DNA from 2 places in the Dehalobacter sp. DCM genome. Region 2 is predicted to be linked to the other one. Evidence: riboswitches for the same ligand, from Rfam matches in the RefSeq annotation. Region 2 holds a riboswitch; the other holds the start of a gene.
The links. Region 2 has a riboswitch for molybdenum cofactor ahead of LPY66_RS19745 (FmdE family protein). Riboswitches for the same ligand answer to the same signal wherever they lie in the genome.
Positions count from the first base shown of each region.

Region 1 (10,539 bases), 1.4 Mb from region 2:
TTAACTGCATCTAAATAGTAAAATGTCCCAGAATGCAAATGGGCGATACTTGAACTTGATGTCAACCTTATGGATAATGAGAACATAATCCTATCTTTCATCCTTTTAAAGTATTTTTACGGAGGTACACTCTATGATCTTTGATTATCTGGGAAAAAGCCCTGTATTGGGTAAAGACGTCTATCTTGCTGAAGGGGCAAAAGTCATCGGCGACGTCACCATCGGCAGCCAATCGAGCATCTGGTTCAACTCGGTGCTACGGGGGGACATTGCTCCGATCATGATTGGCAAAAACGTAAATATTCAAGATTTAAGTATGATCCATGTGAATACAAACCTGCCTACGCTGATCGAAGATAATGTATCTGTTGGACACGGGTGTATTCTTCATAGCTGCACCATTCATAGCGGCAGTCTCATCGGAATGGGTACGATTATCTTGAATGAATCGGAAATCGGTATGAATTGTCTTGTAGCTGCAGGATCACTGATTCCCGAAAGAAAAAAGTATCCGCCTCATACTTTAATCATGGGCTCTCCCGCCAAAGTTGTCCGGGAACTAACACCGGAAGAAATTGCAGCTAATCAAAGACTTTGCGAGAGCTACATCCGACGTTCCTGGGAATATCTCAACAGAGTATCAACAATTTGATTCAACATTTCCAAATAAACCTGATTATCATTGAAATCGCCATATGGGTGAATTAGTACCAATTAATATGGGTCATAGCAATCAAGGCTGGCTAATAAACATCGATTTATTAGTCAGTCTATTTATTTTGCTTTAAGCCTATGGCACTGGTCAATTTTAGGAATAGAATGTTGCAATAATAACCGTTTCAATCTGAAACAATGTGTTTTAAATCATGCCGGATTGCTAGAAAACACCTTCATAATTCTATCTCTCTCATTGGCATAGTTGATGCAATATATAAATGGGTGTGGAAGATGAGGCTTTCGGCATTATCGTGATGGATGGTAATTTCAATTTGGTTTTCCATGAAGCGCAAAGCATCGCATCTTTAAGGCGAGTCTATGAGCGACTGGGAAATCGTCTGTGAAGCGGCTAAGCGCTTTGGCGATGATATTCATAATTACTTAACGGAAGGAGGAAGAAAATTAAGGACTATGTGTACCGAGGCTTGAACAGAGCGGAATTGCGGCTTATAACTCTTACGTGAACTTCACGAATAAGAAATATTTCGTATTACCGACTGCCGTACTAAGCAACAAACAGTGAGGCAGTGGCGGCCACGGAAGCCCAGGTCCAAACAGTTTCTGTCAGGACGAAAGCGTGAGGTGTCGTCGACAGACTCAACAGGTGGTAAACGAGACGGTTCGTACTGTAAAAACCGGGAAAACAATGCCCAATGCCATCGTCAATCTACGCGGAGCCAATGTAACTGCAATCATTTTATGCTCAGACCACAGAGAATAATAAGAATTTAGTATATTTAAATGGGAGGCTAAAATATGGAAATGAGTAAAAAGCCTATTGCTGCTAGTGTTTCATTCGGAATATTTATGCTATACCTTCTAAATTCCGGTAACGGTGCTGCTACCGGTGCCCTGTTCAGTATGTCTCAAATTTTCCCGGATGTCCCTTTTTCAACGATTTCAATGATCAATACGCTGCCGTCTATTACTCTGATTATCGGCTCCATTTTAATGTCATCGATCCTCGGCAAAAAGATTTCCTTTAAAACCGCCGGTATCGTTTCCTTCCTAGTCTTTGGCATCTTTGGAATCTTGCCGACATTCATCCATGGCACTTTTTATCAGATCCTAATCGCTCGTGTGCTTTATGGCTTCGGTGCCGGCCTTCTTGCTCCTATTGGCGCGGCTGCCTACCTGCGTTACATTCGTGACTACGAGACCCGTAGCAAATACTTGGGCTTCGGTAAAGCTGCTGATTTATTCGGTTGCTTCATGCTGACTCTTCTTGGCGGCTGGCTTGCAGCCATTCACTGGTCGTACACGTTCTTGGCATATCTGGTTGCATTTGTTGCTTTAGTACTCTTCCTGCTTACATTTAAAGAGCCCCCGACAATGGACGAACTCCTTAAAGCCGAAGGAAAAACAGACGCCAGTGAGTTCGAATCGGCTAAGAGAGTCAAGCTGGCTCCGAGACTGTGGGCTATCGTTGTTCTTTCTGTCTTTATCGGTATGGTTACCGGTCCTTTTATGATGAATTTCTCCAGTATTATCGGTTCTAAAATCAATGCGGGTCCTGGCGTCGCCGGTACCTTGCTCAGTATCTTCGTTTTGGCCGGAGTTGTATCTACGGTCATTACGGGGCCCTTGGTCAAAATGTTTAAGCAATTCTCCTTCTTAGCCGGTATGGTTGTCGCTATGATCGGCTGTCTTATCGTCGCAAATGCTATGAGTGTTGCCATGTTTACCGTTGGAATTCTCATCTTTGGTCTTGGTTATCTGGCTGTTCTCCCAATCATTGTTTTGGAAAGTTCTACGCTCACAAATACTGCCGGTTTGGCATGGGCCGCCTCCCTTTTCTGGATCGGTATGAATGTCGGTAACTTCCTTTGCTCCTATTGGGATGGCTTTATGCTAAAAATGGTCAACGGCGATTGGGGCGGGACTTATTATATCACCGGTGCTGCTGTTGTCATTATCGGTATTGCTTGGACCGCAATCATATGGGGCAGCCCAAAATGGAAAAAAACTAATTCAGAGACTGCTGCAAAATAGATTTCCTTTCGTGTATTTCAATAAAAAATCTGCTCCCGTGTTAAGAAAAGGGAGCAGATTTTTTATTGAAATATTCTTTTTCGATATGGCAGTACTATTCTACAACCTCGATGCTATCTCCCGGCTTGATCCAGCCCGGTGACAGTAATTTAGTAAATATACCTTCTCGCGGCATAACACAATCCCCTGCAATCCGTTTGATCGCGCAGCCACTGTTATGGCATTGCTTGCCTATTTGAGTGACTTCCATCAACGTCTCGCCGATTCTAAGTTTGGTTCCTACCGGGAGTTCGTATAAAATAATGCCTTCTGTTGTTAAATTTTCAGCGAACCTTCCATTATCAAGACCGGTAAGTCCGGCTTGTTTTAACTTATCAACACTTTCCGTGCCTAATAAGCTGACCTGACGATGCCAGTTGGCAGCATGCGCATCGCCAACTAAACCATGATTCACTTCAAAATAGCCTTTTTCAATTTCCTGTTTCGGGACACCGGTTGTTTCACTGATATTGACCGCAATAACTTTTGCCATGAGTTAAGACCCCTTCCAAAGCTAAAAAATAATGATGACGCTATATGACAGCATGAGATCGCAGATACTTATGTGCTGTACACACTATGCTCATTGGTTCAGGTTAAAAACGCTAATAATGATGTCCGCAACACGCACATAATCATTGAGATCAATCAAGGGAACCGGGGCTGCAAGATCCTCGACATCGGTGATAACGCCAAGCAGATTTTCTGCCGGGGATACGATCTCTGTTCCCAGCTCTCTTCTAACCACTTCAAAACGCGGCCTTTGGGACATTTTAAAACCTTCAACCAGGATAATATCGACATTCTCAATCATTGGAATAACCTCTTCAATATCCTTCTTGGTTTCAGTTTTTTGAATGACCGCATATTTATCCGGCCCGATGATCGCGGTAGCCGTTGATCCTGCTTCGGCAAAACGCCAGCTATCTTTACCCGGTTTATCAATATCAAACCGGTGGGCGTCGCTTTTGATTACACCGATCCGATAACCGCGTTCGGTCATTTCCCTGATCAGCTTCTCGAGGAAAGTCGTCTTGCCGGTTCCTGATTTTGCAGCAACAAAACAAACTACCGGGACAGCGCTCGCCGCTTTCTCCGATGAGTTATTGCCCGTATCTCCCCCAGATACCGAATGGTAATTATGACGTCCATTTCTGATATCACTGCTATTGACCGATAACATTGTACCTGCCATATACCCCACTCCCCTTATCGTATCGATGGTACAGGTATCTATCCGTTCGTTTTTGTATTCTAGTACAGCATTCTTGAATTCTTTTTACACCTCAAATCAGGTCTGCGTGCCACAGTTCCGGCGACAAGCTTTCTTTAACTTAAGGTTTTTGAGCGCATTCGCCGGCGGTTCCCTTTAATATTTCAATACCGTGTTCTAGCGACTGCAGGACAACAGCGAGACATTCCTTCACACCTTTGGGACTGCCCGGTAAATTAATAATCACTGTTTTGCCTCTTATCCCGGCTTGAGCCCTTGAAAGCATCGCTCTGGGTGTGACCTTCAGGCTTGCATAGCGCATAGCCTCAGGAATCCCAGGTGTTAATCTTTCGACGACTGTAAGGGTTGCTTCTGGGGTAACATCTCGTGGTGAGAATCCCGTCCCACCGGTGGTTAAAATAACGTCTACTTTAAGTTCATCAGCAAATTCAATCATCTTTTGTTCAAGGACCCTCTGTTCATCCGGGACAATAACTACGTCCTTGACTTCCCAGCCAATCTCTTCAACCATCGATTTAATCACTTGTCCGCTTAAATCTTCTCTTTCTCCGCGGGAACCTTTATCACTGGCTGTAATAACACCGACAGTTATCATGTTTTTCACCTCTTACCTATACACACTGTCTTCTATTCTTTAGTTCATGACCCATGCTTCCAAATGGATTCAAGGAAAAAACAACGATTATGGTTGCGTTTCCCTCAAATAATTGCCGCTCTTGCCGCCGGATTTGCTCACAAGACAGATGTCTCCGATCACCATACTCTTTTCGGCGGCTTTACACATGTCATAGATCGTTAGAGCGGCAATCGATACGCCGGTCAACGCTTCCATTTCGACACCGGTTTGTCCGGTATTCTTAACTGTTGCCTCAATCTCAACTTTACTTTCCGCGTCATTTATATTGAAAGAAACATCAATACCAGAAAGCAATAGGGGATGACACATCGGAATGAGGTCCGACGTCCTTTTTGCACCCATAATGCCAGCAACTTGGGAAACAGCCAATACATCACCTTTAGCCAAGGCTCCCTGCTTAACCAACGCCAATGTTTCCGGCTTCATTCGTATCTCACCACGGGCAACGGCTACCCTAACTGTATCTGCTTTTTCACTGACATCGACCATTCTGGCGCGTCCCTCTTTGTTAAAGTGAGTTAGTTCACTCATAATCATCTACTCCCTTGTATTCTTTATTATCCGCCAATTTCGTGCATATTCCGAATGACTGGTTCATAATCGTTGCTTTGAATGCAGTGACGCATTGGCTTGGCTTTGATACCATCCATCAAGAACTTATCAAATTCATTTTCAGCGTAATCTTTAATATCAATCTCCACATTGGAGTGAAGGCACGGTTTTAGCTTGCCGTCCGGCGTCAGTCTGATCCGATTGCAATAATGGCAGAAATGGCTGCTGAGCGGGCTGATCAGACCTACCTTACCTTTACTGTTCGGCAATTTGTAAAGACGCGCCACGCTGCCGTGTCCTTTAGAAGGCATAGAAATTAGCGTAGGCACTCTTTTCAATATTTCATCATTGGCGAGGAAATGTTCCGTATCCCACTCGCTGGCTTCACCTAGCGGCATGAGTTCAATAAAACGCACCTCAATATCTTCATCCCTGGTCAAATTAACGAAGTCTTCGATCTCATCATCATTGAATCCGCCGATCAGCACAATATTGATCTTCAGCGGAAACAATTTAGCTTCTTTCGCTGCGCGGATTCCTTCTAGAACATCGTCTACCTTACCGCATCGCGTAATTTGACGATATTTATCCGGATCCATACTGTCGATGCTGATATTGACCCGAGTTAAACCCGCTTTTTTTAAGTCTTCAGCGTAATTTTTCAAAAGCAGCCCGTTGGTCGTAAGTCCCAGTTCTTTGAGACCGTGTTCTTTTAAGGCAGAAATGTTACGGACCAAATCAAGTATACCTCTGCGAACAAGTGGTTCGCCGCCGGTTAATCTGATTTTAGTGATACCCAGCTTAACTGCACTCTCAGCTACTTTTTCAATCGTTTCCAGATTTAAGATCTCCCGGTGTTCTTTTTTATCAATACCATTTTCCGGCATACAATAAGTGCATTTTAAATTACACAGATCGGTGACGGATATCCGTAAATAGTTGATATCTCTGCCATAACCATCAATCATATTTTATCTCTCCTCAAATGCGCGTAAAACGTATTTTGCTGACGATTCTATAGTTTGGACATGACACTTTATAATCCTGGATCTGGGGTCAGGGTCAATTATCTGCAAAAATAACAGTTTGGATATTGACACATTTGGCAGTTGCTGCATAAGCCGCCTTCACCCATCCGAATGAAATCGTTTTTACTTAGGGTTTCGCAGGTAAATATTTTCGGTAATACCGCATCCAAAACAGTCGTTTTATAATAAGCTGCGGCACCGGGTACACCTAATATAGGTACACCACGCAAATAGGCCAGCATAAACATATTTCCGGGCTGAACAGGCACGCCGTAAGTAATCACTTCTGCACCCGTTCCTCTGATTGCCCCCGGTGTCAGATCATCCGGATCAACCGACATGCCGCCGGTCATAATGATCAAATCAGCCTTCTTGTCCATAAATTCATAAATCTTACCCTGAATAAGCTCCAGCTCATCCGGGCAATATTCCTGACCAATGATTTCAGCTCCAAAATAATCAACTTTCTTGCGAATGACAGGTCCGAATTTATCCTTGATCCTGCCTTTAAAAACCTCACTGCCGGTGATTACAATACCGACTTTCAGCTTTTTATAAGGCTGAACAGAAAATACCGGTCCATGTAAAATACACAACTCTTCCACTTTGCGTATATTTTCTTCTTTCGTAACAAGGGGAACTATACGTGCTGCAGCTATCTTTTGGTCTACTTCCACTTTAAAGTTACTCGGCAAAGAGGGAATAGTCACGTGCTCAATGGAATTGATCTCATATAAAAGTGAGCTTTTGATCCGTAATAAGCCTTTTTCTGTGGATATGAGAGTTGTTTTTCCCTCCTGCGGTTCTGTATACCGGATGTTTTCACCCATCACAGCCTGTGCCATACGAACAGCCGCGTCATCCTCATGAATCTCGCCGGCGTTTTCTTCCCAAACGTATATGTGTTCTTTTCCTAGGCTTAATAGTTCTTCGACATCTTCCTGACAGATAACATGATTTCGCTTAAACGCAGCGCCTTTGAATTCTCCAGGGATTACTTTCGTTATATCGTGACAGAGAATCATACCCACTGCATCTTGAACTGCTACCTTTTTCACTTATATCTCCTCCGGTATGACTTTTTTTGATTCATTTCTATGGTTTATTTTGATCAACAAATTATTCAACCTTATAAACAGTCAACTTTTCTCCGGCTTTAACAGGTCCGCTCTTTTCAGGGACCTCTGCCAGAGCATCACATCCAAGCAACGAACTGAGGACACCGTTACCTTGTTCCCCGGTAGTCTCAATATTGGCTAAACCGTTTTCAAAGACAATCCTGCCTCTGATAAATCGTCTGCGAGGACTTCCTTTGCGAAAATCTGCTTGCATAGTCGCTACAAGCGTCTCATTGTGATAAGCGTTTCTACCCGCCATCCTTTTAAGAAAAGGTACGACAAGAAGTTGATATGTTACTATTGCTGCCGCAGGATTGCCGGATAAACCGATGAGTATTTTTCCCTCCCTGACAGCGACGAGGCAGGCTGAGCCGGGTTTGATATCTATTTTCCAAAACAGCGTTTCTGCACCAAGATAGTCGGCTGCAAAACGGATGACGTCATAGTCGCCGACAGATACACCGCCGGTTGTGATGACAACATCGGCTTCCTCCCATCCTTTTTCCACTAAATCGGCTACTGCTTCCATTGTATCTTTGCACATTCCTATGACGATCGGTTTGATCCCGATTGTACGAAGGTAACCTTGGAGTGTATAGATATTACTGTTTCGAATTTTTCCGGGACGGAGATCCTCTGAGGCATCGATCAGTTCATCACCCGTTGAGATCAACGCTACCTTGGGTATTTTATAAACCGGCACGTGAGCTACGCCAAGCGAAGCCATTACTCCCATCAACGGGGGTGTAATGAGCGTACCTTTGGTCGCCATGATTTGCCCCGCAGCAATATCTTCTCCCGCTGGAACAATATCTTCTCCGGGTTTATATTGTCTGGTTATGGTAATCGTATTATCCCGAACCGCAACCTCTTCAAATTTGGTCACAGCATCAGCTCCTTCAGGAATTGGAGCACCTGTAAGGATTTTTATCGCCTGGCCGGGTCGGACAGGTTGCTTGGCGGTATAGCCTGCAGGTACTTCTTCAATAACTTCCAGTGTTACAGGTTTAGCCGGACTTGCTTCTACTGTATCTTCAGCCCGTAATACATACCCATCATAAGGTGAACGGGCAAAGGGCGGTATGTTTTCCTGAGAATATATATCCTCGGATAGTACACTTTCCAGGGTATCAGCCAAGTCCAATTTTGTACTTTCCACAACGTTACAATATTCAAATAACAGGCTCTGAGCTTCTTCCAGCGATATGTTGTTTTTCAACGTTGATCCTCCTCATAAAAAATCGTCTCTCCTTACCACCTGTGGTACCGCGGCATAAATTCATCCATGAATAATCGCCGCTCCTTGCCATCCGTGGCACAAATTCATCCATGAATAAATAAATTCCTGCACGGACATGCAGGAATAAATTTTTGGTTTGAAAAAACCATTCATATTCGCATCTCCTTCGCGATACAGCAAGTAACAAAATTTCTTCTGTCACTCCGTGGACTTTGTCCAGACCTCAGGTCCATAGCATAATACTTTAGGACTTTAAGGCTCGGAGAAAAATTATATGATTTTTATAAAAATTGTTACCTACATTATAACCTAAAAACCGTTTTCTGTCTCTATCTTATTATAAAATAGTGTGATTTCATTAAGGCTTACATTTTATTACATTTGCGTTTTAATTTAGCAAAGCCAACTGATCACTTGATATGAAAAGATAACCAAGTCGTATACACTTCCTCAATAAAATCCCGTGAGTCCGTTATTACCGGCAAGTTGATAAACGGTAATCCGGAGTGTTGAGAATCCTTAGTATCATCAAACAGAAGAAAACCCTGCTTCAAGTCTTCCAGATTTGTTTTTAGCATCTTAAAACAATCGGTAAACAGTGACCTATCCATTAAATATACAGCTGCGACAACATCCCAATTATAAAATCCGTCTGTTTCAAATATCTTCATTATATGGGTAAACCAGTACATGCAATTATCGCGGAGATAGTGGGTTGATGGACTGGGACAGTTGAGTTTTCCAATAAACTCCTCTCGGCTAAAAAAGGCCTTTAGACAGTTATTACCGGTAATAATAGAGATATTTCTTCCATTTTCCATCAGCACCTTAACCGCTTCCAGGTCACAAGAGAAATTCAGTTCATCCAAATTTCTCTCGTTGATGATCAAGGGTTCCGTAATGCCCCCCATGACAACGATTTCAGCAGTTTTCTGAAAAAAGAGAGGATCTTTGAGAAAGGCCGCATAGATGTTAGTTAGCGAACCAGTCGCCAGTATGCTAATACTCCCCGGATCGGCATCAACAGTCTTTACAAGAAAATCCACAGCGTCGCTGATATGGGTGTGATTATCCGGACAGCCTTTGAAGAAAGGTATATCCGACCGTCCAATCTCATGCAGCATACGTTGTGTATTGGTATAGACCGTCTCGACGTCACTGTTTCCATAAGTCGTCGTAATTCCGCATATTTCCGCATCCATCTTACCCAAGAGATAAATCAAGGCCAGACCATCATCAACATCCGCGCCTTGCACGCCCATCGTATTGTCACAGTCAAAGATAATCTTCTTATGCAAAAGAACCCTCCGGTCATACTTTTATAATGCAATATCTATGCCAGTCAATTTTTTATTTTATAACCTTTTGATTTTACAGGACAAACCGTTATAGGTCCAAGTACCGATCAACGGATCGGAAGTTTCAATATCCGCATTGGTAAGAATATTGGCATTCCCCAGCCATAGTCCGCCCAGATCCGGTTCTGCTGGCTGCATCTCCGGATACCACCATCCATACTCCAGACTGACAACATCGTCACACATGACAGATATTTTTAAAGTAAACACTGCTTTTCCCCGATCTGTTTCGACCTGGACTTTGCATCCGTCTTCCAACCCTAACTTTGCAGCGGTAGCTGCACTTATTTCCGCTAAAGGTTCCGGATGTGTCGCCCGGAATTTTTCCAAATGGTGATAACTCGACGCGTAATACGGTTGAAAACGTGCACCGCTAATCAATATTAATGGATATTCCTCATATTGGGCCTGAACGGGTTTTGGCGTAGGGAGCGGATCGGCGCCGATCTCTTGCAGAAGTTCACTGAAAAGCTCCACTTTTCCACTGACTGTGGCAAAACCTTTGTACTTGCCGGTTGCCGGATCGATATCCGCATACTTAAAATAGTCATTCGGCGGGCAATAAAGTCCGGTATCACAATATTCTTCCCAGGAAATACCCGCCGGAGCTAATGATGAGATCAT
Region 1 covers NZ_CP092282.1:1,120,412-1,130,950, reverse strand. Annotated here, with positions in the region: gene LPY66_RS05440 (gamma carbonic anhydrase family protein) at 134-652, shown strand; gene LPY66_RS05435 (MFS transporter) at 1,474-2,709, shown strand; gene LPY66_RS05430 (MOSC domain-containing protein) at 2,804-3,241, opposite strand; gene mobB (molybdopterin-guanine dinucleotide biosynthesis protein B) at 3,332-3,943, opposite strand; gene LPY66_RS05420 (MogA/MoaB family molybdenum cofactor biosynthesis protein) at 4,083-4,577, opposite strand; gene moaC (cyclic pyranopterin monophosphate synthase MoaC) at 4,665-5,150, opposite strand; gene moaA (GTP 3',8-cyclase MoaA) at 5,177-6,139, opposite strand; gene LPY66_RS05405 (molybdopterin-binding protein) at 6,238-7,257, opposite strand; gene LPY66_RS05400 (molybdopterin molybdotransferase MoeA) at 7,319-8,536, opposite strand; molybdenum cofactor riboswitch at 8,702-8,834, opposite strand; gene LPY66_RS05395 (nucleoside hydrolase) at 8,968-9,855, opposite strand; gene LPY66_RS05390 (molybdopterin-containing oxidoreductase family protein) at 9,913-10,539, opposite strand, start outside.
Region 1: linked by a shared signal. The riboswitch ahead of LPY66_RS05400 (molybdopterin molybdotransferase MoeA) and the one ahead of LPY66_RS19745 (FmdE family protein) in region 2 are both predicted to bind molybdenum cofactor.

Region 2 (10,539 bases):
GATTTTGACACATTGAAAGCACATTGCGATTAATCGGACGTCAGCAGACGGATCGCATTGAATACAACGATCAATCAAAGAGTATACTAGTACAGCGTATTCTAAATAACTAGTGCAGCATTCTATAATTTTCTTTACACCTCAAATCAGGTCTGCGTGCCACAGTTCCGGCGACAAGCGGAGCACGGATTGCGTAGCGCAACGGTCCATGGATGACGGACCATGGATGGTCCTAAGTTCAAATTCACCACGGATGGTAATAGAATTTGAACTTCCTGTTAACGATTGCAATTCGCCAAGGAGGGCAAAAGAATTTTAACTTCCTTAATGCAAATTCAAGGATGGCGCAAGAGCCGAAAGCGGAATGTGGCATGCATACCAGCCCAGATTATTACATCCTTCTGTCATGGTATTTAGAAAACGTTGTACTAGGTAAAACGTGTACGAGTCGTAAACAGCATGCTGAATAAACGTATGGCAATATTTCTCCAAAAGTAGGTGTTTGTGATGGATCGAGACCATTTTGCCAGGATCTTTGGGTATGAGGATTATGATGCGATGCAGGAAAACACGACCACGGTCTATAAAGACGGTCAGATCTGCTGGAATATAACGTCGCTTCCGGATAACCGCTTTATCACCTGGGATAATGCTGAAATAGCGGATGACAGAGTGGAAGTTTTCCTTACCAGAGAGAGCGCTCTAAATTATTTGAAGCAGCTTCGAGAAAATATCTTACATTAATTCGTATTGATTTACCATTTTATCGCCTATCTCCAGTATTTCTTTGGATGATTTTATTGGGAAACTCGAGACCGTTGCACATGCGTTTTATAAACCACGTGCAACGGTCTCTTCTGCTTATTTTTCTTTATGTATGACAAATATACCATGTCTTATTGACATCTTTACCCATAAATTATACGATTTAAGATGAATTTAATCTTACAACGGCTTTGTTGATTATTTATGGGGGGATATCATAACATGAAAGTCAAACGAATCTTGTCGCTTACCACAGCTATCATGATCTGTCTATTTTTAGCTGTGGGCTGCAGCGCAAAGCCGACGGCAACAATCAAAATCGGCGGTAATTTTGAACTGACAGGCGGTTATGCAATTTATGGCAAAAGCGGAGAAAACGGTGTTAAGCTTGCTATAAAACAAATAAACGAAAAAGGCGGGATTTTGAAAAAGCAGCTGGAGTATTTTGGAGCTGATAACCATTCCAAAGACGCCGAATCAACCCTTGCCGCGACACAGCTAATAACACAGAATAAAGTAGCAGGAATCATTGGTCCAATGACAAGTCCGAATACCATCGCGGCGATTCCTATCGCCACTGAAAACAATGTTCCGTTGATCACTCCGACAGCAATAGACGATAATATCACCATGGGAAATAACGGATTGAATAACTGGGTATTTCGGGCCTGTTTCTCCAATGCTTATGAAGGTGAAGCCGCTGCCAATTTTGCGGCCGATACATTGAAAGTCTCCCGGGCTGCAGTCATCGTCGATAAGGGTATGCTCTATTCCAACACGATTGCGGCTAGTTTCATCCGGACTTTTGAAAACTCCGGCGGAAAAATAGTCTCTACCAAGCAGTATAATTCTATTGATACTGATTTTCGTTTAATCCTGTCACAAATTAATTCAACCGGCGCGGATCTGATATTTATTCCCGGCAATTATAATCAGGCAGGTGAAATTATTAAACAAGCCCGCCAAATGAAAATAGATGTCGTTTTTTTAGGCGGTGATGGCTGGGGGACCGGTCCGATTGCTGAAGTTGCGGGAAAAGAAGCGCTGAACAAAGCCTATTATCTTGATCAAGTTGCCATGAACGATCCTGCCTTAGCTGATTTTGCTGCGGCATATAAAGCAGAATATGGCGAAGATGCCCCTATGTTTGCCGCCCTTGCCTATGATGCTGCCAATATGTTGATTACGGCTATTGAAAAAACTGGAAGCACCGATACGGATAAAGTACGGGAAGCTTTAGAAAACATGACAGATTTTCAGGGAATCACCGGCAACATAACAGTTGACCCTACAACCCATAATCCGAAGAAAAGTGTTACGGTGATTAAGTTTGTCGATGGCGTCAAGACATTTGAGACGCGTATCGAACCGAAATAATAGTCATGATACGTAGAATAGTTTATTATAATCGGCCATAAATCATAAAAAGTCGTATTTCGGAGGATAAATAGTGGGGAAACCAAATTTATCCTTCGATTTATTTTATTTCATTGCTTTTATGTGTTAAAATATTTAAACAGGTTTAATAGAGCATAACGTGCTGAAATCCGTATAAGATTAATGCTCATAAGCACAAAATATATATTGAATGAAATGTAATAAACTTATACGGGGAGAACTTGTTCAAATGAGATTGAACAAGAATAATTGTTAACAAGGAGAATCTGAAAAAGTATGTCAAATTTTTTTGAAATAGGCCTCAGTAAACCACTGATCAAAGCTATTTCTGAAATGGGTTTCGAGGAAACCACACCCATTCAAGAGAGGACCATCCCATTAGCCCTCGAAGGCAAAGATATCATCGGCCAAGCCCAGACAGGAACCGGTAAAACTGCGGCTTTTGGTATACCTATGATTGAACGGATCAAGGCTGATAGAGAAAGCATTAAAGCGTTAGTCGTAACTCCCACCCGCGAGTTAGCTATTCAGGTGGCTGAAGAATTGAACCGTATCGGACAATTCAAAGGTGTTCGTGCTCTGCCCATATACGGTGGCCAGGATATTGACCGCCAAATCCGTTCCCTGAAAAACAGGCCGCAAATCATTGTTGGTACACCGGGAAGACTGATGGACCATATGCGGCGCAAAACGATCCGCCTGCAGCAAATAGAGGCCGTAGTATTGGACGAAGCCGATGAAATGCTGAGTATGGGATTTGTTGAGGATATCGAGAATATTCTTAAAGAGGTTCCTACAGACAGACAGACACTGCTCTTTTCAGCGACCATGCCAAAATCTATTCTGGATCTGGCGCAACGATTCATGAAAGATCCAGAATTGATCACGATGAAGGCTAAAGAGATAACTGTACCGCAGATTGAACAATATTATGTCGAGGTATCAGAGAAGATTAAGTTTGATGTTCTTTGCCGCCTTCTCGATATACAGTCACCGGATCTGGCCATTGTATTTGGCAGAACAAAACGGAGAGTCGACGAATTATTTGAAGCTTTAACCAAGAGAGGTTACTCTGCAGAAGGAATCCACGGCGATCTGACGCAAGCCCGACGCGATACGGTCATGCGGCATTTCAAAGAAGGCTTTACCGAAATTCTTGTGGCTACGGATGTCGCGGCCAGAGGTTTAGATATCAGCGGAGTTACCCATGTGTATAACTTCGATGTTCCTCAAGATCCTGAAAGTTATGTTCATCGTATCGGCCGTACAGGAAGAGCAGGCAAAGGCGGACAGGCTATTACTTTTGTAACACCGCGCGAAATTGGTCATTTGAGACTGATAGAACAAGTCGCCAAACGGAGAATCACCCGTAAACCGCTGCCAACCTTCAACGATGTCCTGGTTGGTCAGCAGCGTCTGACCATGGATAGAATCCTGAAAGCCATTGAGGATGAGGATATTCTCAAATATAAAGAGATGTCCGAAGAGCTTCTCGAAGATAATGACTCCATAACACTATTGTCAGCCGCTTTAAAACTGCTGACCAAGGAGCCAAGCACGGCACCTGTCGTCTTGACCGAGGAAGCTCCGCTCCGGAGCAGACAGACCAGAAGGGATCGTTATGATCAAGGATTCAATCGGAACCGCGATCACAGTACACACCCTTCACGGGACGGCAATAAATATCCGTCGCGGTATCCGAAACGGAAATCCCCTTCCGACTTTAGAGAAAGCCGCTAATAACATTACAAATTCGGAATTGATTCCGAATTCGGGATACCGTCTCTTTCCAGAGGCCAAAATAAAAACGCCCTTTCCGCATGAACTTGCTGAAAGGGCTTGTTTTTTTATCTCTGCAATTGTGCGTATCTCTTTTTTAATGTGGATGGTTTTCTTATCAGCACAGAGACAAGAGTCTGAATCGTTACAAATGTCCATTTCTTGCTAAATGTTCTTCTGAGTAAGCCACCATGCGTTTCACCATATTGCCACCGATCTTTCCTCCCAAGCGGCCGCCGATCCTGCCCGCATCCCTGGAAGAAAGATGCCCGTTATCACCATCGATATCGAATGTAATCCCGAGCTCCTGGGCGATTTGTACCTTTGATTCCATTAAATATTTCGCATAATCCTGCGGATTCATTTGTGGCATCTTCTTCACTCCAAACTCTGTTTTATTGATTTTATTATGTGCGGAGCAAAGAATGTCATACGATGAAAATTCTTCAAAACTCAATGATCTCCATTAATCAACTCAATTTGAAACAGCGACTCATTCGGCAAAAAGCGCAGTTCTTCCTTGGTATACGATGAAGATTTAGGAAGAAGGAAAAGCTCCTGATTTTCTTTCTTCCAGCTGACAAGCGTCATATGATCATTTTCCCTATAAAAAAACCGTGACGGATTAGCTATTCTTGCCCGTGTCAAGCCCTGAATCGTATCAGCCAGACAGGGCGAACCGATTACCGAGACTAAAAGGTCTGCTGAATGCAAATTGCCCAGTTCTTCTTCAGCAACGATGGCCATTCGCAGGGCGAGCAGCAAATCATGGCATTCTTCCTGATGATGCTGAAGCGCCGCTTTTTGCATCATTTCCCTACGTAGTTCTTTCTGCTTTGGCCGGATATATGGATACCGGGGCGAGAAAATAATATCCTGATCATAATAAGGTTTTATATCCAAAACAGGGGAACCGTCGATGGCATCCAAATTTTGAACAATAATTTTATTTCCTTGAACCTGATCCAATTTAACAAGAGATAACCCGATCGGATTCGGTCTGCCAGGAGTTCGTATGCCAAATACACCATATAACGGCGCATCGGGATTGACCTTTCGTGGTGTTGTTTCCCTGGTATTTCGATTAGCCTGATGAAACCACGACAGTATCCACAGATAGGAATGCTCTTCGATTCTTTTGAGTCCTTGAGCATATTCAGGGTATACTTCAATACACGCCTGTTCTCCTGTTAGGGACATTCCTGATGTGTCTCGCTGTGGCGAATGAACAATACCAATGGGTCTGATATCAATTGAATCGGTAATCGGTGAAACCATTCCCGCTTTTTCTCCCCTCATTAATAACAATTATCGATTTTAAGTCAGTACAGGTGCGCATGCTTTCGCCAAGCGACCGTCACCTGCAGGCATGCTGGCTATCTTTACCTTCACGCCATAGACCTCGCATAGACTATCCTCTGTTACGATTTCATCCGGCTCGCCAATTTTGAAGCCGCCATCGTGCAGCAGAACCACACGCGTACTGCATAGAAATGCATGATCCGGGCAATGCGTGGTCATAACAACACCAAGGCCGTTTTCTGCTAATTTCTTTATTTTACCCAAAACGCGCATTTGGTTGCCAAAATCCAAATTGGATGTAGGTTCATCCATAACGAGTATTTTCGGCTGTTGGGCGAGAGCTCGGGCAATAAGTACCATCTGACGCTCCCCCCCGCTGATTTCCGTATATACCCTGTTTTGAAGGAATCCAATGCCGATGGTCTCCATAGACTCAATGGCTAAACGTTTATCTTCCTTCGATGGCGTAGAAAACGTACCAAGATGCGCTGTACGTCCCATTGTCACAACATCAAGCGCTGTAAATGGAAATGGCGGGGTGTGATTCTGTGGCACATAACCGATGACTTGGGCGAAACGTTTACGTGTCCACCGACTTACGTCCTCACCGCCTACCTGAATGGAGCCGCCCAGGAGCTTTAGAAATCCCAGAATGCTTTTGAATAGTGTTGTTTTTCCCACACCATTCGGTCCAAGCAAACACAGAATCTCATGGGGGGATACGGAAAAAGATATTCCGTCAATGACCTTTCTGTCTTGATAGCCGCAAACAGCTGAACATACTTCCAGTTGCATTACCATGCGCTCCTTCCCTTCATCAGCAGATACAGAAAAAATGGTGCTCCAATAATGGCAGTAAGTATGCCTAGAGGAACCTCAGTAACAAAGGCTGTTCTCGCCACATTATCAACCATCAAAAGAAACGTTCCGCCAATTAAAACCGATGCCGGCATGAGTACTTTATAATCCGGTCCTACAATCAGGCGGGCTAAATGCGGAATGATAAGACCGACCCAACCTACCATACCGGCAACCGAGATGGCCGATGAGGTCAATAGCGTTGATGCCAGGATTAGTATGAGTCTTACCCTGGATGTATCCACTCCCATTGCTTTGGCTTCCTCTTCACCAAATGACAGAACATTGATCTTCCAGCGGAAAAGAAAAAGCGGAATTAATCCGATCACAAAGGGAACCAGCATCATCAGCACTTCCCTGTTTGTGATCGAGTTCAGTCCCCCCATCAGCCAAAATGTAATTTCCTGCAGCTTATTATTTGGGTCCGCTACAAACTTTGTAATAGAGGTAAACGCAGAAAAAAGACTCTGGACCACCATCCCCGTGAGTACCAACACGAGAACCGCGGTTGAATTGCGCCCAATGATGCTGCTAAGCCCGTATGTCAAACCCACTGCAGCCAGGCCAAAGATAAACGCTGTAATCTCAATGGATAGAATGTTAAAGGAATTCAGGATAGCAAAAGCAGCACCAAAACCGGCTCCGGCAGAAGCACCAAGGATATCGGGGGAAACCATAGGATTTCGAAAAATGCCCTGGTAAGCTGCCCCCGAACCGGCTAAAGCAGCGCCAATCATAATCGCGCATAAAATACGGGGAATACGTACATTGAACAGGACGGTTCCCACTGTCCCCAATTCTGCTGTTCCGAATATCTTTTCAAAGAAAATGCGCATTAATTGATCCAACGGAATCCCATACCTGCCGATCGTCAAGGAAAATATAAAAGCAGCGATAAGCAGTAATATAAGTGCCGTCATCACGGGGATGGACGGCCGCCGATTCCCCCAGCTCAAAGCGCAGGGAGCATCGGCTGCCGTTTTATGAGTATCCCGCATTATTTTTCTCCGCCTCCGTTAATCAGTGCGGTAGCTTGTACATCGGTAATATCGACTTGATAAAAGGTCTTATAAAACGCTTTGACATCACTCTTCAGATCCACTTGAACATATTCGGGATATAATACACTGGCCAGCCATTCTGCGCCAATGACCCTTGCCATACACGGCGGCCGGTCAAACCAACCAAAAGGAAGCGCTGCCGGTTTGTAGATTCTATTGTTTTTAACGGCTGAGATACTGGACCACTTGGAATCGGTATTAACTGTTTTCAGGAAATCGTCTCCACCCATCATCGAATTGACGATAATGACTTCGGGATTCCAGTTCAGGATCTGTTCCATGGAGACTTCTGTACCCATGCTTTGCGCTGAGGTTTCCAACGTAACCACGTTCGCTGCATTGACGAAGTTCAGCACTTCCGTATGCATAGAATCGGATCCATCGGTACTCAGTCCGTCTGCACTTTCCGCATAGTATACCTTTACTTTTTTATCGTCGGGAACCTTGGAAACCATGGATTTTGTTCTGTCTAAGGATTCTTTAACATAGTCTGCGAGCATATTCGCACGTTCCGATTGGCCAAGGATCTCACCAAGCAGTCGGTAAGCCTGTTCCGTAGCCGTAAGAGAGTAATCGAGATTGACAACGGGGATTCCTGTTTGTTCTGATAGCTTTTGAATACTGGCTATGTTCTGTCCTTTTTGACCAATACTCAAAATAATATCCGGTTTAAGACTGATAATATATTCCGTATTGTACGTGTTTTTACCACCCATGTTCCCGCCGAGTACCGGGAGGTCTCTGTATTTTTCATTGATATACTGTAAGGCATCTTCCGTCATTTTAGAGTTCCAGCCAATCAGCTTATCCGGATCGACCGTATAAACCATATAGGTCCCGATAGGACTGGTGCAGTATACTTTCTTAACTTCCGCCGGGATGCTGCACTGATTCCCCATCATGTCTGTAAACTCGCGCTTTCCATCAACGATTTTCGTTAATTGGACCGCTGCTGTTTGTTTCGACGAGTTGTCAGTCGAGGCGGATTTAGCCGAGCACCCCACCAGCGAAAGCAGCCCGAGGACTAAACAGATGCTCAGAGCAAGGAATTGCGTAAACTTCTTTGACTTCATTTTCTCTAATTTCTCCTTTAAATATTAATTATTATGTGGTGTATATAAAAGAAGCGTTCTGCTCCTGTATACATTTGTTCTGCCGGCGCATTATCTATGCTAATTATCGTTGCTGATTTGGAAAAATGAAAAAACCATTCGCACCTGTCAGAGAAAGAAAATTGGCATAAACACCGGCGTTCTCAGTGGCGACAAGATTGGTTCTCTCGTCGGTATATAACCGCGTGACGGCCATTGCTCTTGCCCATTGATACGGATTAGTCGGATTTTCATTCTGTAAATCAGTGTAAGGGTAAGGAACAAATGGCTGAATGGCGATCCAATCCGCATCAATACTCTTCAGATACTTCAGACCCTCCACAAACGCTTGCTCAGATAGACCAAAACTCAGAAGAAAACCGCTCGACAGTTTCAGTCCTGCCTCCTTTGCGCTTTCCAAAGTCTTTTTACGATCACATAATGTATAATCCCTCAACAACCAATGTAACTGTTTTAAAGCTGTAAGCCAGGCATATCCGAACCTACTTGAGTGGCCCTATGATATCAATGTTATAATTTCCGGTAATAAGCCTCTTCGGCACAAGACAGACATAATGTCATGCCATCTTTCTCTACATCCCTGGCATCCATCACTTTTTCTCCGCATTGGCTGCATTGGATAGACCGCAGCGGCTTCCCGGGTAAATCCCGCGGCAGGATATCCACGGTCACTTTCTCTACTTTGAAAAGATCTCGGTCATCAAACCCCTCCCAAAACTGATAGGGATCAGCATCATCCGGCATTTGAATATTTGCTGCAGAACTCAAACGGACCGCTTCGTTCGTTTGGAGATTTAGAAAAGTCGCAGCCATTTTTCCATAGTTAACGAGTTTCAGCCGTTTACGCCCTAATGTACAGCCTGTTACGACACAGATCGCATCGGAAGCACATCGATCGATTTCCACGTAGACGATCAAATCCTTAAATGTTAGCGGATCTTCAATACCCAATAGTTTTGATCCAAAGCGGGCCATCCGGACGCCGATGAACATTCCTGCACATAAATGTCCGTGATAAGCTGAAGCAGCCTCTAAATCTTCTTTAAATGTACGCATTTCAATCCCTCTTCCCATTATTCTAATTCTCAAATCGATTATTAGAATATCGGTTTGCATGATGGCTGATTTAGGTGTCACACCAAATCGATACGCATTTCTCATTCTCCGATATGACCACGTATAAAAAATGCTCCGCGTAATCACAGAGCATTAGGGTATCAAGTCAGATCATGCTGTGCTCCTTTTCAAGCGTGAAGGCAAGTCCGTTTCCAGACGCACCCTGTGGGTGTTAACCCAGTCTGTTTCCCATAGAAATATCTTTAGGCAAACAGCTCGGAGAATATTTATTTTTTTCACTTGCGACATCGTATAAGCCAACACAAACAAACAATAACTAATATAAACATTATAATTTTGCGGCAACACAATGTCAATACACTATATAAACTAACAACAACTAAATACAATTCAAAAACATATTCTTTCGATTCAAGCAAATTGTTTTGCCAACTCTTTTTCGATTGTCTTAGTGATGGTTGCCAAACCATGGCTCCTGGAATAGCATACATTTTTTTTGTACTTTTTAACGGATTCTTTTGCTTCCCACATACTCAAATGCGAACATGCATCTTGAACAATGATGACATAATCAGAATCTCTGATTAAATTATTCAGGACTTTCTTATTTCGTTTTTTGGGATAACCGTCATGACATCGTATCTGATTATTAGCCATCAGCTCACTCTCTCTACTGAAGGCTCCTATGTTAAAACCGCCAATTATTGCAATCTTCATTCCGTTTACCTCCTAATTTGTACATTATCAACTGAACTCTATATCCCAAAACAAAAAAACAAATTTCTGCTGCTTTGCCCTGTAATACTGAATTAAAGGTTAAAAAATATTGATTGCAGAATAAGAAGGCATCTTCCTGACCCGTGCCAAATAATGAATGGCATTTTCCGTCAATACCTCTATCTGTCTAATCCCAACGGCTTTTAGGAGTGCCACTTCTAATTGGCCTAAAGGTGCCAATGCCGGAGCAATTAACTGATTCTTCTGCAGAAGCGAACCTGCCAGAATAATATTTTGTCCGGGCTGGGGTATTTTAACTATTTTAAGTTTATCGTCAGCGTCAATTTCATACTCATCTAATGGAACGACGGCATCAAATCCATATGGAATCTCCATGCCGGCCTTCCTGTAAATATATTCGTAACCTTCACTCCATTCTTCAGCATCTAATAAATTGAAATAAATTGTTT
Region 2 covers NZ_CP092282.1:4,220,218-4,230,756, forward strand. Annotated here, with positions in the region: gene LPY66_RS19695 (Crp/Fnr family transcriptional regulator) at 1-33, shown strand, start outside; gene LPY66_RS19700 (hypothetical protein) at 508-744, shown strand; gene LPY66_RS19705 (ABC transporter substrate-binding protein) at 988-2,142, shown strand; gene LPY66_RS19710 (DEAD/DEAH box helicase) at 2,440-3,903, shown strand; gene LPY66_RS19715 (alpha/beta-type small acid-soluble spore protein) at 4,088-4,315, opposite strand; gene tsaA (tRNA (N6-threonylcarbamoyladenosine(37)-N6)-methyltransferase TrmO) at 4,396-5,241, opposite strand; gene LPY66_RS19725 (ABC transporter ATP-binding protein) at 5,260-6,039, opposite strand; gene LPY66_RS19730 (FecCD family ABC transporter permease) at 6,039-7,100, opposite strand; gene LPY66_RS19735 (ABC transporter substrate-binding protein) at 7,100-8,236, opposite strand; gene LPY66_RS19740 (hypothetical protein) at 8,340-8,675, opposite strand; gene LPY66_RS19745 (FmdE family protein) at 8,786-9,331, opposite strand; molybdenum cofactor riboswitch at 9,497-9,625, opposite strand; gene LPY66_RS19750 (DUF2325 domain-containing protein) at 9,764-10,069, opposite strand; gene LPY66_RS19755 (hypothetical protein) at 10,169-10,539, opposite strand, start outside.